4 regions of the Paenibacillus sp. J31P190 genome follow, and region 1 is predicted to be linked to each of the others. Evidence: riboswitches for the same ligand, from Rfam matches in the RefSeq annotation. Region 1 holds a riboswitch; each other region holds the start of a gene.
What was found. A riboswitch is a leader RNA that binds a small molecule or an ion and turns the genes downstream of it on or off. The one in region 1 is predicted to bind cyclic di-AMP.

Region 1 (3,207 bases):
ATTTCCTTGGTTTTCTACTCTCTTAGCTAGAGATGTTGTATGCTGTACAACAATTTAGCCTTAAATCGTTTAAATGGCCACTTTGGGTCTAAATTGTTGTATTTTTTGCAACACGCGCAGAGAAAAAGCTTGATTTGATTGACTAAAGTTGTACGTAGTACAACTTTAGTTGGTTGTGCGGGAAAGGATGAGAACCCGCAGGGGTTCGAACGTCCCCGAGGCTAACCCAATGCTGGGACAACTGATCTTCGTATGGAGCCAGTCACTTTATTACTTTGGAGATTCAATGGCGATCTGATCTGGTTCTAATTTCTAATGGGAGCGAAAAGAGGAATTATTCAATTTGTCGGGCTTGCTGGAGCACGAGAGGCTATTATCGGAGCAGCATACTTTCTGTGATTACAAACGAAATCAAAAGTGTAATAACTTCTCAAAGTGATAATTTCAATATTATCGCATTGAATCGGACGTGGATCGATATCGAATTAGTCATGCCTCAAGCCATAATCGCATATGCATGAAATCGAAGCTTGAACGATGACGTTCAGGCTTCTTCTTTGTGCTGAAAAAACACTTGCACAAACTAATTATATTAGTTAATATACTAATTAAGTTAGTATTTAGAAGGGAATGGGGATCGACATGTCATTTATTGTACTTATGCTCTTATTTACAGTTTTAGGTGGATGGCTGGAAAGCCGTGTTCTCAAGCGCTCGAAAAGGGAGGGAATGTAAATGTTTGCTGGACATTTTGGGCTTGCTGCAGCAGTGAAAGCAAGAACACCGGAGGTGCCGATCTGGGCGCTCATGCTTAGTACTCAGCTGCTTGATGTTGTATTCGTACCCTTATTTCTTTCTGGTGTTGAAACGATCGATACAAGCATCGGTACGGGTTATGGGGAATGGATTATTCACGCTGATTACACACACTCATTAGTTGGGGCGCTGCTCATTGCTATCTTATCAGGTCTATTGGCTTGGAAATTATGGGGGAAAAGAGGAGGCACAGCTATAGGAGCGCTTACCTTCAGTCACTGGGTACTTGATCTTCTCGTTCATCGTGCAGATATGCCATTCTTACCGGGGAATGTTGGAGGACTTCCATTAGTAGGATTTAGTCTGTGGCAGTGGCCGTGGGTGAGTGCGGCTCTTGAGATTATTCTCATGGTTGTTGGGGCTATTCTTTACTTTCGCACACTTCGTAATACCGCTAAACTGTCAAAAGATAACTTAATATGGCGTGCACATCTTGCAGGGGGAGTCATGGCCGTTCTATTGATCGCCTCATTTATTTCAGATTTTGTCTTGCATTTATAATCCATTGGAAACTATTACCACTATGCAAAAGTTGAAAGTAATAGTTCAACTATGCTAGTCTAACATAGACAAAAAATGCCGAATCTCGGAGCAGCAAAAGCTCTGGTACGGGGGACTTCTTTAATTTGGGGTGAATGAATGCTCGGCTGTTTTACTAAACTGAGCGCGCTAGGGAAACCTCTTCCCGAACCCGTCAACTAACCTCGGAGGCTTCAAGGAGGCAAGGTTTTTGAAATTTTTCACAAAAAGCTTTATTTGCTCATGCGCACTTGTTGGTGCGGCAGTATCCATTTTTTCCGCTCCCTCGGTTCAAGCAGCATCAGGTTCATCTTCATCCACTGTAAAAGTCCAGGTCAATGATGAGTTGGTTCAGTTCCCAGAAGTACAGCCATTTATTGACAACGCAGGAACGCTGCAAGTTCCTTTGCGAGTACTGTCTGAGAAATTGGGTTATCAAGTAGGCTGGGCGAAACAAGAAAGCGAAATAGTGGTTACGTTGAAGAGCAAGCAGCAGACGATTCAACTTACAACCGACGAGAAGCAAGCGATCGTTAACAGTAAGAAGATTAGTCTGGAAAGCAGTCCGACGCTTTATCAAGGTAATACGTATGTACCCTTGCGTTTCATTACTGAAACATTCGGTTCTCCGATTGAGTGGAATGAAGCGAATCGTATCGCGATTGTGAATGTCGATGGCAAGTCGCACAAGCCAGCCTGGATTGCACCGCCACCTGCACCAGCTCCAAAGGTAGCAGCGGTAGCTATACCTTCCATGTCTGATCAAATCGTGCAAACAGCAAATACGTTCATGGGCACACCTTACGTTTGGGGAGGCACAACACCCAGAGGGTTTGATTGTTCCGGATTTGTGCGCTATTTGTACGAAGCTAAAGGCATTGATCTACCCAGAACTTCGGTTCAAATGTACGATCAAGCTGGAACCAGGGTTACAGACTTGAAGGTTGGAGATCTTGTGTTTTTTGCAGCAGGCAGTGTAAATCATGTTGGAATTTATCTGGGGAATGATCAATTCATTTCAGCGACAACGTCTAGAGGTGTAACGATAGATAGTCTCGCCAGTTCATACTGGGGATCCAGATATGTGGGAGCCAAAAGAGTTCTGTAAGTAAACCATGTGGTGAAAAAGGATTAAATCATTGGGCATTTGTTTTCTATGAATCTTTCGAATGAAAGCATAGAAGGCAAATGTTCTTTTTTTATGCGAAATATTGCGATTTTTATCGAAATTTTATGGTTTTTAGCCTATAATGAAGAAATGTTTGGAAGAAAGCAGGTGACACGAACGGCATGCAATTAAGTGTCTGGAAAAGTTGGTTTTATAAAAAAAGACATTCGAATAAAGCAAATAGCATGTATATCGTGGAACAAGGTCCTGCCATACCAGAAGAGATTCGGGGAGTCATTGATCGATTTTTTCTTACGTATAATCATTTCAAAGGGGCAAGAAGCCTACAGACGGATACGTTTATAAGAGAAGTATTTTACGCAACGAAACAGGATCCGAAGGATCAAAGGACAATTGAAGAGATGGAAGCTTATATTCAGCAGAAAAATGTGCATCGCTTGCGATTGAAATCCTTTGTTGTCGATGAGTATCTTCGTATAGGCGAAAAGGTTTGCATGATTGGTGTGACGAGGGAATTCAGTAATAATCAGAGAAATCGCGTGCTTTATTTTCTAACAAAAGAGGATCAGTCTTGGCGCTTTCATCATATCGCAAGGTCTCACCATGGGACTGTTCTAGATAAGTTTCAAGTGAATGAGCAAACGGGGTTCGTGGTTGGAAATGAAAAAGCCGCTCTCCTCTTTCTGACACACTCCGGGTCTGCCGATGCATCTACCTTTATATTGGGTGATTATGTGCATGTG
Region 2 (3,207 bases), on a different contig from region 1:
ATTCAGCATCCCGAGTACAAAGAACAAATCATTCAAACGGTTGAAATATCGAATGAGGCGGTCTGTACCTCTGGAAGTTACGAGCGCAAGAGCGAATTAAAAGCCGGTATGCATCATATCATCGACCCCAAAACGAAACAATCACCGGACGAATGGGTCAGCTGCAGCGTCATCGCCCCTTTCGCTATGATGGCGGACGCCTTCTCGACGGCCTTCTTCTTATTGGGGTTGGACCGCGGGAGAACGTTAATAGAACAAGTTGATCTCAAGGGAATCTTGATATCATCCGATTTACTAATATATAGAGTAGGGGGTACATAAATTGACAGTTAACCAATGGATTAAAACGCCAAAGGGATATGTCATAGTTTCCTTGGTTGCCTTTCTATTAATAGCCTCCATATGGTCACTAGATATTAGAGGCATTTATAATAGTATCATTGCCGTCGTTGCTTCTTCAGCCGTGGATACTCTTTGTTCCCGTATTGCCAAAAGGAAGCGAATGATGCCGGATGGTGCGGTAATAACCGGGTTAATCATAGCTTTAATCTTAAGCACAACTTCCTCATGGTATATTGTTGCTGCAACTTCCATTATGGCTATTTTGTCGAAACATTTATTTGTCTATAAGAAAAAACCAATCTTCAATCCAGCGGCATTCGGACTGCTGCTATCCATCCTTTTCTTTCGAACAGGACAAAGCTGGTGGGGCGCATTCGGGGATCTTCCCACATGGACAGTTGTGTTTCTTTTGATTGGCGGATACATGGTGACGAACCGAGTAAACAAATTTCATCAAGTTTTTTCATTTCTAGGAACTTATTTCATCTTATTATTGATTATGGGGATTATTGATGTCGGAGACGCCACTGACGCACTTCGATCGCCTTTTATTAATGCATCCCTTTTCTTTGCTCTTTTTATGCTTACAGATCCGCCTACTTCACCGGCAAAAAATAAGGATCAAGTCATTTTTGGCATCCTTAGCGCGATCGTGGGTGCAGTTATTTATAGCATTTTTGGAGGTTTGATGTACTTATTTATAGGATTGCTTATCGGGAACTTATATCATTTACTTGTACCGAAGCTTAGGAATACCACTGGATATATTAATTGAATGAGGGGATTATTTACATGCGAACAAACGTAATGGATGCTCTTGGAAAATTTTGAGTCATGTTCTCCATGATTTCACATGATACAATTTGTAAGATCCTGTGGATCAAATAACTCAGAAGGCCGAAGCTTCCAGCAAGCACGGGGGAACCATTATTTGGGGTGAAGCCGCTATCTGCGGCCGGGTGATTACTCTTTGATCCGAATCCGACAGCTAACCTCGCAGGCCGCAAAAAGGAGAGGTTTATTTTGAAACGTTACAAAAAGCTCGTAGTTACCGGCGCAATAGGATTGAGCATTCTCGCAGGATCGAGCGCGGCAATGGCCGCACCAGCAACTCACACAGTATCAGGTAATGATACCATGTGGTTAATATCCCAGAAGTATGGTATAAGCCTATCTTCGCTTATTAAGGCAAACCCTCAGGTTGCCAATCCGAACGTGATTTGGTCAGGTATGAGCCTCAACATCCCTGGAAGCACGAGTACAAATGCAGGTACAAAAACGACAGTTACGACTGCGCCATCCCAATCAGCATTTGCTAGCCAAGTGGTTAACTTAGTTAACCAAGAACGAGCTAAGGCAGGACTTCGTCCATTAACTAGCAACAGCTCACTTACAGCCATGGCTTTGGACAAAGCGAAGGATATGTACAACAACGGCTATTTCGATCATACCTCGCCGACCTACGGGTCTCCTTTTGATATGATGAGCACATATGGCATTCGCTATTCCTACGCAGGTGAAAACATTGCGAAAGGTCAACAAACGCCTGAAGCTGTCATGAAAGCATGGATGAACAGCACAGGTCATCGTCAAAACATTCTTAGCCCCAACTTCACCCAAATCGGTGTTGCGTTCTATAACGGCGAATGGGTACAGGAATTCATTAGTAACTAAAGCAGCGTATGTCTGCAGAATATTTCAAGAGAAACCAGCAACCTTGTGTTTGCTGGTTTTTTTGTTTTTAAATTAACGGATGTTCTGATTTCCAAGGCAGGTTCACACGTCTGGTGTTGTAATAATTGAAAGATTACGGGGTTGTTTTGTTATGAAAAGAGCAAAAGGTGAGCCGTATTGTTCCTGGTTATCTCAAGAAATTGATGTTCTAAATTGTATACATAACACTAAGGAAGTACGATCAATATCAGTTTTACTCCGCTGAAGTCGTATCCATCCTGTGATCAGCATAATATGCTGTCTAATAAACGCTGGAAAAGGATTGATGGCATGCAATCTAAGTTAGCCCGGCTGGCTAAGTGGAACCTTCATCGCTTTTACTCGAGGTATCCTGAAATTGCTAAATACCTACCACCAACAATGATTTTCAACCTTTCTACATTTTCTGTTTTTTTGAAAAAGTATAACTCGGTATATATCAAAGCTAATACGCAGCATACAGGAAAGGGCATTATTAAAGCCTGGCGCGCGGCTAAACATTACAAGTTTGTTAGAGTAAGAGGAAAAGCAAATCATGCATCAACACCCTCTGAGTTATATCAGAAAATCCTTAATTCAGGCTCTAAAACAACATATATCATTCAATTATCAAAGAATCCGTTTTTTGTTCGCTGATTATAGAAAACACAATAAACGACTGATATAGAAAAGGGCCTTTCTACTAAATCGTAGGAAGGCCTTTCTATATCAGTCATCATTTAATGACATCGGACAGTATTCTGTTGATAAAGATTATAGATACGCTGGTCACCTTTGCGACGGAATACCTTTGTACCGAAATAGAGTGGATTTGATTCCATTAAATTGGGTATTCGCCCAAATCACTAGAGACATTAGCGGAATAAAGTACAGATAGAAGTTTAAGGCGAGAGCGAGGTATAAAAGTGCAAATTCATGTGGTGCAAAGAGGAGAGAATCTATGGCTGATTTCAGGTCGTTATGGTGTGAATGCCAATCGGATTATCGCCGTCAATGAACTCCGAGAACCCAATCGTTTAGTCATCGGTCAGGCATTAGTCATCCCAGCTCCTTATCCCGAATATGTGGTTAGATTAGGAGACACGCTTGGGACGATTGCCGGGCGTTTCGGCATCACAATAGAGGCTATTGCTCGGGCAAATTTAATAAGCG
Region 3 (3,207 bases), on a different contig from region 1:
ACTTTTAATTAGTTCATATAGATTCCTAGCATACCATAAGAATGGACGACCTCCAAGATGCAAATCCTTGCGCAGCAAGGCTTCCGTATGAATCATGGAGGTCAAGGGCTCCTCAGCGCCTACTTATCAGGCGCTGGAGGGATAACACGCGGCTATTTCTTGCCGCGCGGATCAGTATCATCGCTGGAGCGATGCTGCTGCCACTCCTGCTGGAACTTGCCGCGCAGCGTGCGCAGTTCCTGCTGGAGGTTGCCGCCGGCTTCCTTCAGCGTCTCTTGCGACAGGCGGCTAGCAATGCGCAGCCCCTGGAGCGCTTCCCGGCCGAGCTCGCGGCCGGTCACTTCCAGCTCGCGCCAAGTATCGCGAGCCTCTTTCTCGTGCAGCCCGCTGCTCGGCGGCTGCACCCCCTCGGCTGCGTGCCCTGCACGCAGCCCGCGCAGTTCATCCGCGAGCGCCAGGCACACGTCCTGGCTGCTCGCGTACTGCGCGCGGTAGTGCTTGCAAGCGGCTTCCTCGCGCTGCTTCTCTTGCAGCGCGAGCCGCGCGAGCTCTTCATCGCCGGCACGCATTGCCAGCTCGGCCTGCTCGCCGCGCAGCTGAGCCATCTCCTCTGCGTTCACACTGTGGCTTCGCAGCTCAATAGTTCGCTGCAGCGCCTCCTGATAGCGCTGTTCCAGCTTCTCGATCATGCTGCTCCCCCGATCATAGTGATCAAGCTTACCGGCCGTTTCATGCCATGCTGCTTCTGCCATCTTTCCAATGCGATCCAATATACTCATGTTGTCACACCTCCATTTCTGTTGATTTAAAATTCATTCCGTTTCTTCAATAAATGAATACCATACACCACTAAACATGCTGCGAACGCAATCGCGATGAAGCCCGATAGTTTAATAGTCAGTATCAAGCCGCCCAAGCCGGCGAAAAACCATCCAATTTTCTTCCCATTCTTAATCCCTACATAGCCTAATCCAAGCATAGCTGCCGGGAATAAAAAGCCCATTAAATGAACATGACCACCCAAATGATGCAGACAAATAAGTAAACCTGCCGTGATTAAAACTAGTGCCAACCCTTTTGATCGATCCATACTCATTCTGCTTACCGCCCTTCACGTGTTCTTCATGCTTCTATCGTACCTGAAACAGCTATACGTCAAAACGGACTCGCGACTGTTTTTGTACCTAGACCTAAGTCCAGTACGCTCTAAGACCTCCATCCATATTTTGGTCATTGTCCCGCCGAACCTCGAATGCTAAACTATTTGAAGCCGAGTCCGGTGCACAGACAAAGTGCCGGTACGGGGGACGATTTACATGGGGTGAATATTTGCTCTTCAAAGGAGCAGACTAGGGAGAACCTTCTTCCCGAACCCGTCAACTAACCTCGAAGGCTCATTGAAGGAGGATTACCAATTGCATACAATTACTAAAGGGTTAACTAGCCTTGCTGTGTCTTTAACAGTGTTGGCAGGAGGCTTTCTTTCCCCATTTACGGCGCATGCCGCTGAGATGGATGTGAAAGTGCAAGTCAATGATGACTTGGTTCAATTTCCGGATGCTCAACCATTTCTAGATGACAATCATTCTACCCAAGTACCGATTCGTTTCGTAACGGAGAAGCTTGGTTATGACGTGAAGTGGCAAAGAGAAGGCGATGAGATCAAGGTCACGCTAAATAACGACAAGCATTCGATTACCTTAGTTTCTGGACAAAAGGAAGCTGAGATCGATAGCAACCGTGTCGAGATGGACACACATGCAGAATTCCAAAATGGACGCGTATACGTGCCTCTTCGTTTTCTAAGCAAAGCATCCGATATTCCCGTTCAGTGGGACGCTAGCAGCAAATTAGCTATTCTAAGTAAAGATGGCAATAAGCATGCGCCGGATTATGAATTGTTTCAATCTACTGCCTATTCAGCAGATCCATCTGAGAATGGCGGCTACGGAGCTTTTGATTATTTGGGGAATCCATTAGGTATTGGAACCGTTGCAGTTGATCCGTCGGTGATTCCTCTTGGAAGTAAGCTCTATATAGAAGGTTATAATTTCAATGGCCTACCTGCAGGCGGCATGTATGCTTATGCAACAGACACAGGCGGTGCAATCAAAGGCAAACGTGTTGATATCTTTATCCCAGGATCCAAGAAATCCTTGCAGAAGTTTGGTATCCAAACCATTAAAGTTTACAAACTATCCAATTAAAATGGCTAAATAAGAAAAAGCTTGATTTCTGAGATTTACTTCTCAAGAAATCAGCTTTTTTTATTTAGCGTGGAACAACCAGATAAAATCAGAAAGGCTGCTCTCCCATCCTATAGTGATGAGAAGAACAGCCTGCAGTTACTTAAACTTGATTCTTGGGGATACCATTTAAACTTGGGACGTAATCAGGTGCCTCATTGCTCGATAGCGTTTGAGCTTCTTCCATGAAATTAGCGTTATTTTGCTGATTGTTTTTCTTATCTGCTTTGTTATCTTCGCGGTCATACTTGGGATCGGCGTCATTTTTGGGCATAGCGTTCACCTCCATTGTCTCATAGTTAGTATGAGAAGGTGGCTTGCATTCTATCCTAGTTATCTGGATCCGGTGTTGCTCCTTGTTTAACTAAACTACCCTCGAGGGTTTTTGTTTTTCTTGCCGCTATATGCTCCATTAAGAATGCAACATACGTTTCGTCCCGAACTAGCCAAGCAGCATAATCCCTTTTAACATAACGCTCTGCCTCTTCAAAAGTAGAAAAATATTGGTTGGATTCGACCCCATCCACATCGACTTCCCACCTGCCTCCAGAAGGGAAAATAAAAACTTGTTGTTCGATTCTATTCTCATAAAGTGATCCATAAACAGAATTTTTCGTGTTAAATGTATTTTTGTTCGCATCAGAGCGAATGGGCTCCATCGGAAATGGCTTCGCTACATACCATTGATAGGCTTCTTCTGTCATAGAGCAACCGGAAGCTTTCGCATGGCCCCCTCCTCCATAAAGACCCGCTATTTCCGAGACGTCGATGTGATCGTGAATCGTTCGAAAGCTTATCTTTTTACCGCCCATATTCATGATTGCGATGTAATCCAGATGAGGATTTTCTTTGCCTAGATCGTTTCCAAGTTCAGAATGATAGGATTCCGCATGAACGATACCTACATGATGATCATCTATACGGGAGTGAATGATTTCTCTCTTTTTTCTACGCACATAGC
Region 4 (3,207 bases), on a different contig from region 1:
TCTTCCTTTTGCTGCACCCAGTAACCGACGTTACGATACCAGTACTGAAACGAATCGTCCAATTGCTGCTCTCGGTTACGATCCTCGTTAACATCGGAGTCAACTTCTATCTCCTCTCCGAGAAGCCCGCTATTACGATTCTGTTTTCGATTGATATCATCCGATGTATTCATGTTGAATTTCCCTCCTAAACATTCTTATCCTGTTGATCTGACTCAGCAGTTACGTTAGTTCAAATCTGAACCTTACATCATACCGCCCCTCCATCCTTGTATGGATTAATCTGCATTGATAGGGTCCGATTTATTCAAAAAAGCACGGTATAATATCCTGTGAATTGTCATCTCAAAGAGTGAGAATGATGGAACCTTATTTGTTCAAAGGGGGAACAACCGAAATGGGGGTAACATTCACTGCTTCTGTTATGAAAGCACAGGGAAAAAACGCCATTGGAATATGACGCAGTTTTCGGAGTCCCTAATGCCCGGAAGTAAATTTAAGGCCGAGAACGCCAACTAAGATCAGAATCATGAATAAGATCCTTAGTAAACTAATGGGCTCATCGAGAAAAAGGGTGCCGATAATAATTGCACCAACAGCGCCAATTCCAGTCCAAGCCGCGTATGCTGTGCCGATGGGGAGAGTTTTCGTTGCTGCCGCTAGAAAATAGAAACTTACAATCATCCCTGCGATCGTGACGCTGGAAGGAACTAAGCGTGTAAAACCATTAGAAAATTTCAATGAGATCGCCCATACTACCTCAAATACACCTGCAATAACGAGATATAACCATGCCATGATGAATCACTCCTCTTGAATTTGTTATACGTTCCTATTTAGTCGCAAAAAAAGGAAAAAGCCTGGAAGTTATATCGCTAAAGCGATATGACTCCCGGGCTTTTTCCCCTCCGTGACCACAGCGTATTCGCTGAGTGTTTCCCCTCGGACCAGTCTGGCGATGAACGCCACGGAACCCTAGAAAACAATATGCCGCTATTATAGAACGGCTAACATACGATGTCAAGTTACAAGGTTAGTAAATGAATAAAAGCCCTGAAAGCTGCTCTTTCGAGCGGAGCTTGTCCGGGCTTTATTCATGAATCGTGCAAGAAATTACTTGGATTCAGCAGTTAATTGGTTGTAGATATCATCCCACAAAACACGTCGGGCCGATACATACCGCTTCGCGTAATAAGATTGGCTAAGTTTGTTTTTCACGATACCTTCATTGGATGCAGAGTGAATGAATTCACCATCTCCAAGGTAGATACCTACGTGAGAAATACCTTTGCCGCCGCTTGTGTCAAAGAACACAAGATCACCTTTGCGAAGATCTTTTTTGTCAATCCAGTAGCCTTCTTTATTCTGAGATGCTGAGCTATGCGGAAGGTCAATGCCGAATTTGTCGAAAACGTATGCGGTGAAACCAGAGCAATCAAAGCCTCTTGTTGTCGTTCCCGCATCTCTGTACGGAATTCCGAGCAATCCGTCAACCGTTTCATCCAAAGTGGATTGTGACGCAGACACACTTCCTAAACCTACACTCAAAAACAAAACAAGACTAAAAACAAGAGCAACAATCTTTCTCAACTGCTTGTCTCCTTCCGGTGCCTACGAGGTTAGCTGGAGGGTTCGGTTGAAGGTTCCCTATGATCCCTGTCTTGCAAGATCAATTCACCCGGTGTGGTTCCCCCGTTTCCCCAAGAAATGAGGAATTCGGCATGAAATATTTGGTTTTTTGATGCTAGTCCTTGTAATTCGTCATAAACATCGAAATTCCTCCTTTTCTATGCGATTTGCCTTAAAAATATGTAAAATATTTCGGAAAACGCAAAAAAAAGCCCCTTTTGCAAGGGGATGAAACAAGATGAGCTAATTTCAGCTTATTTTATTGTTTTTAACCGTCCATTTTGGCAGATAGAAGCTGATATTGGGAAGTTATGGCCCACATTTGAAAGAAAATGTGGAAAAGCGGAAAGAGCTGATAAATGATTAGCGCTACCAGACCTGCCCATAGGTAAGTTGCTGTGACAGTGACCCCTGCCAATAGTCCCGAGGCGAGCAGGAGGATAAGCGCAAGCCCGATAATAGGAAGCAAACTGCGAACGAATGTGATGACGGTGGACAAAATGCCAAGTTTGGCAGCAATCGCGAATTGCACGTACATAAAAAGAAGATGTATGAGAAAGCCGTAGACGAGCATGCCCAGCAACCAAGGCAGCAATTGAAGAGCTGCTTGCTCATACGAAGCGGTATGTGCGAATTGCCTCTGCGCTTTTGGAAACAGCCATATGAGCGGCAGCAAGGAGAGTGAGATTCGAACGACATATGCAATTAGGAATGGGAGCATGAGCTCCTTGATGCCTCGGAAAAAGCGATAGCCGGCATTTTGCTGGGAATGGGTCAGCGAATAGTAGACGCCGCTATTCAACATTGGGGTGAGCACCATGCGAATAACAAGTAGAGCAGCCAGCCACCAAAGGTAGGAATGGCTAAGATCGGTTTTGACCAGTTGGAACTGTCCTTCAGCTAGAAATAGCTGCAGCGCTTGCTTCGGCTGCTCGCCACCTGGATAGCGGTGCATGAGAGGGACGAGAACACCCTGTACAAGCTTATACAGCAGGATGCCCCAGCCCATCTGATACAGGAACAAGACGATCGTGGCGAAAGGTTGCCGTAAAGCCGCCCTGAAGCCAGACTTGATATAAGTTGCCACAGTTGTCCCTCCTAAGAGTTTTCCGTAGGAAAACTTACTTCGTAAGCATTACCTGAGTTTTGCTTTAGCAAAACTGGCATCGTAAGCATAACCTGAGTTTTCCGTAGGAAAACTTACTTCGTAAGCATAGGATAAGCCTAGCCGCTTACCAGGCGACCCAGCCGAAAATGGCTTGCAGGAATTGAATGAGACCGAGATTCCAACGGATTTTCCACTTCGTATCGACTTGCGTTTGCATAAAATTGTTAATGTGTTTATTTTCCAGCACGAGCGAGTAATTAGGATCAATTCGAACCCAGTCTACAGGAGTCTTGTGGGTTAATTTGAATTCAATACTGCTTTCTTTTCCATCCCATGTTTTATCCAACACTGTGCCGTCAGAGAAATGGAATTGGATCGGCACTTCGGGTGAATTGCCGCCTCGTTTGGAGATGAGTACGGCACTTTCGTAGGACTCTGCCCCTTTGCTGCCCACGGATTTGACGCGAATG

Region 2: linked by a shared signal. The riboswitch ahead of AC58U0_RS29225 (CAP domain-containing protein) and the one ahead of AC58U0_RS20500 (C40 family peptidase) in region 1 are both predicted to bind cyclic di-AMP.
Region 3: linked by a shared signal. The riboswitch ahead of AC58U0_RS30000 (stalk domain-containing protein) and the one ahead of AC58U0_RS20500 (C40 family peptidase) in region 1 are both predicted to bind cyclic di-AMP.
Region 4: linked by a shared signal. The riboswitch ahead of AC58U0_RS34645 (C40 family peptidase) and the one ahead of AC58U0_RS20500 (C40 family peptidase) in region 1 are both predicted to bind cyclic di-AMP.

Annotation. Positions count from the first base shown of each region.
Region 1 covers NZ_JCAUAS010000011.1:186,063-189,269, reverse strand. Annotated here, with positions in the region: gene AC58U0_RS20505 (permease) at 736-1,317, shown strand; cyclic di-AMP (ydaO/yuaA leader) riboswitch at 1,384-1,544, shown strand; gene AC58U0_RS20500 (C40 family peptidase) at 1,547-2,443, shown strand; gene AC58U0_RS20495 (hypothetical protein) at 2,626-3,207, shown strand, end outside.
Region 2 covers NZ_JCAUAS010000023.1:4,896-8,102, reverse strand. Annotated here, with positions in the region: gene AC58U0_RS29235 (FAD:protein FMN transferase) at 1-321, shown strand, start outside; gene AC58U0_RS29230 (RnfABCDGE type electron transport complex subunit D) at 323-1,117, shown strand; cyclic di-AMP (ydaO/yuaA leader) riboswitch at 1,228-1,360, shown strand; gene AC58U0_RS29225 (CAP domain-containing protein) at 1,366-2,016, shown strand; gene AC58U0_RS29220 (YheC/YheD family protein) at 2,347-2,691, shown strand; gene AC58U0_RS29215 (glycoside hydrolase family 18 protein) at 2,961-3,207, shown strand, end outside.
Region 3 covers NZ_JCAUAS010000024.1:18,194-21,400, reverse strand. Annotated here, with positions in the region: gene AC58U0_RS30015 (hypothetical protein) at 1-96, opposite strand, end outside; gene AC58U0_RS30010 (PspA/IM30 family protein) at 153-779, opposite strand; gene AC58U0_RS30005 (hypothetical protein) at 806-1,096, opposite strand; cyclic di-AMP (ydaO/yuaA leader) riboswitch at 1,259-1,411, shown strand; gene AC58U0_RS30000 (stalk domain-containing protein) at 1,416-2,207, shown strand; gene AC58U0_RS29995 (hypothetical protein) at 2,350-2,520, opposite strand; gene AC58U0_RS29990 (DHH family phosphoesterase) at 2,576-3,207, opposite strand, start outside.
Region 4 covers NZ_JCAUAS010000038.1:25,641-28,847, reverse strand. Annotated here, with positions in the region: gene AC58U0_RS34655 (hypothetical protein) at 1-173, opposite strand, end outside; gene AC58U0_RS34650 (DMT family transporter) at 478-798, opposite strand; guanidine-I (ykkC/yxkD leader) riboswitch at 888-990, opposite strand; gene AC58U0_RS34645 (C40 family peptidase) at 1,114-1,590, opposite strand; cyclic di-AMP (ydaO/yuaA leader) riboswitch at 1,594-1,732, opposite strand; gene AC58U0_RS34640 (hypothetical protein) at 1,898-2,716, opposite strand; gene AC58U0_RS34635 (M1 family metallopeptidase) at 2,862-3,207, opposite strand, start outside.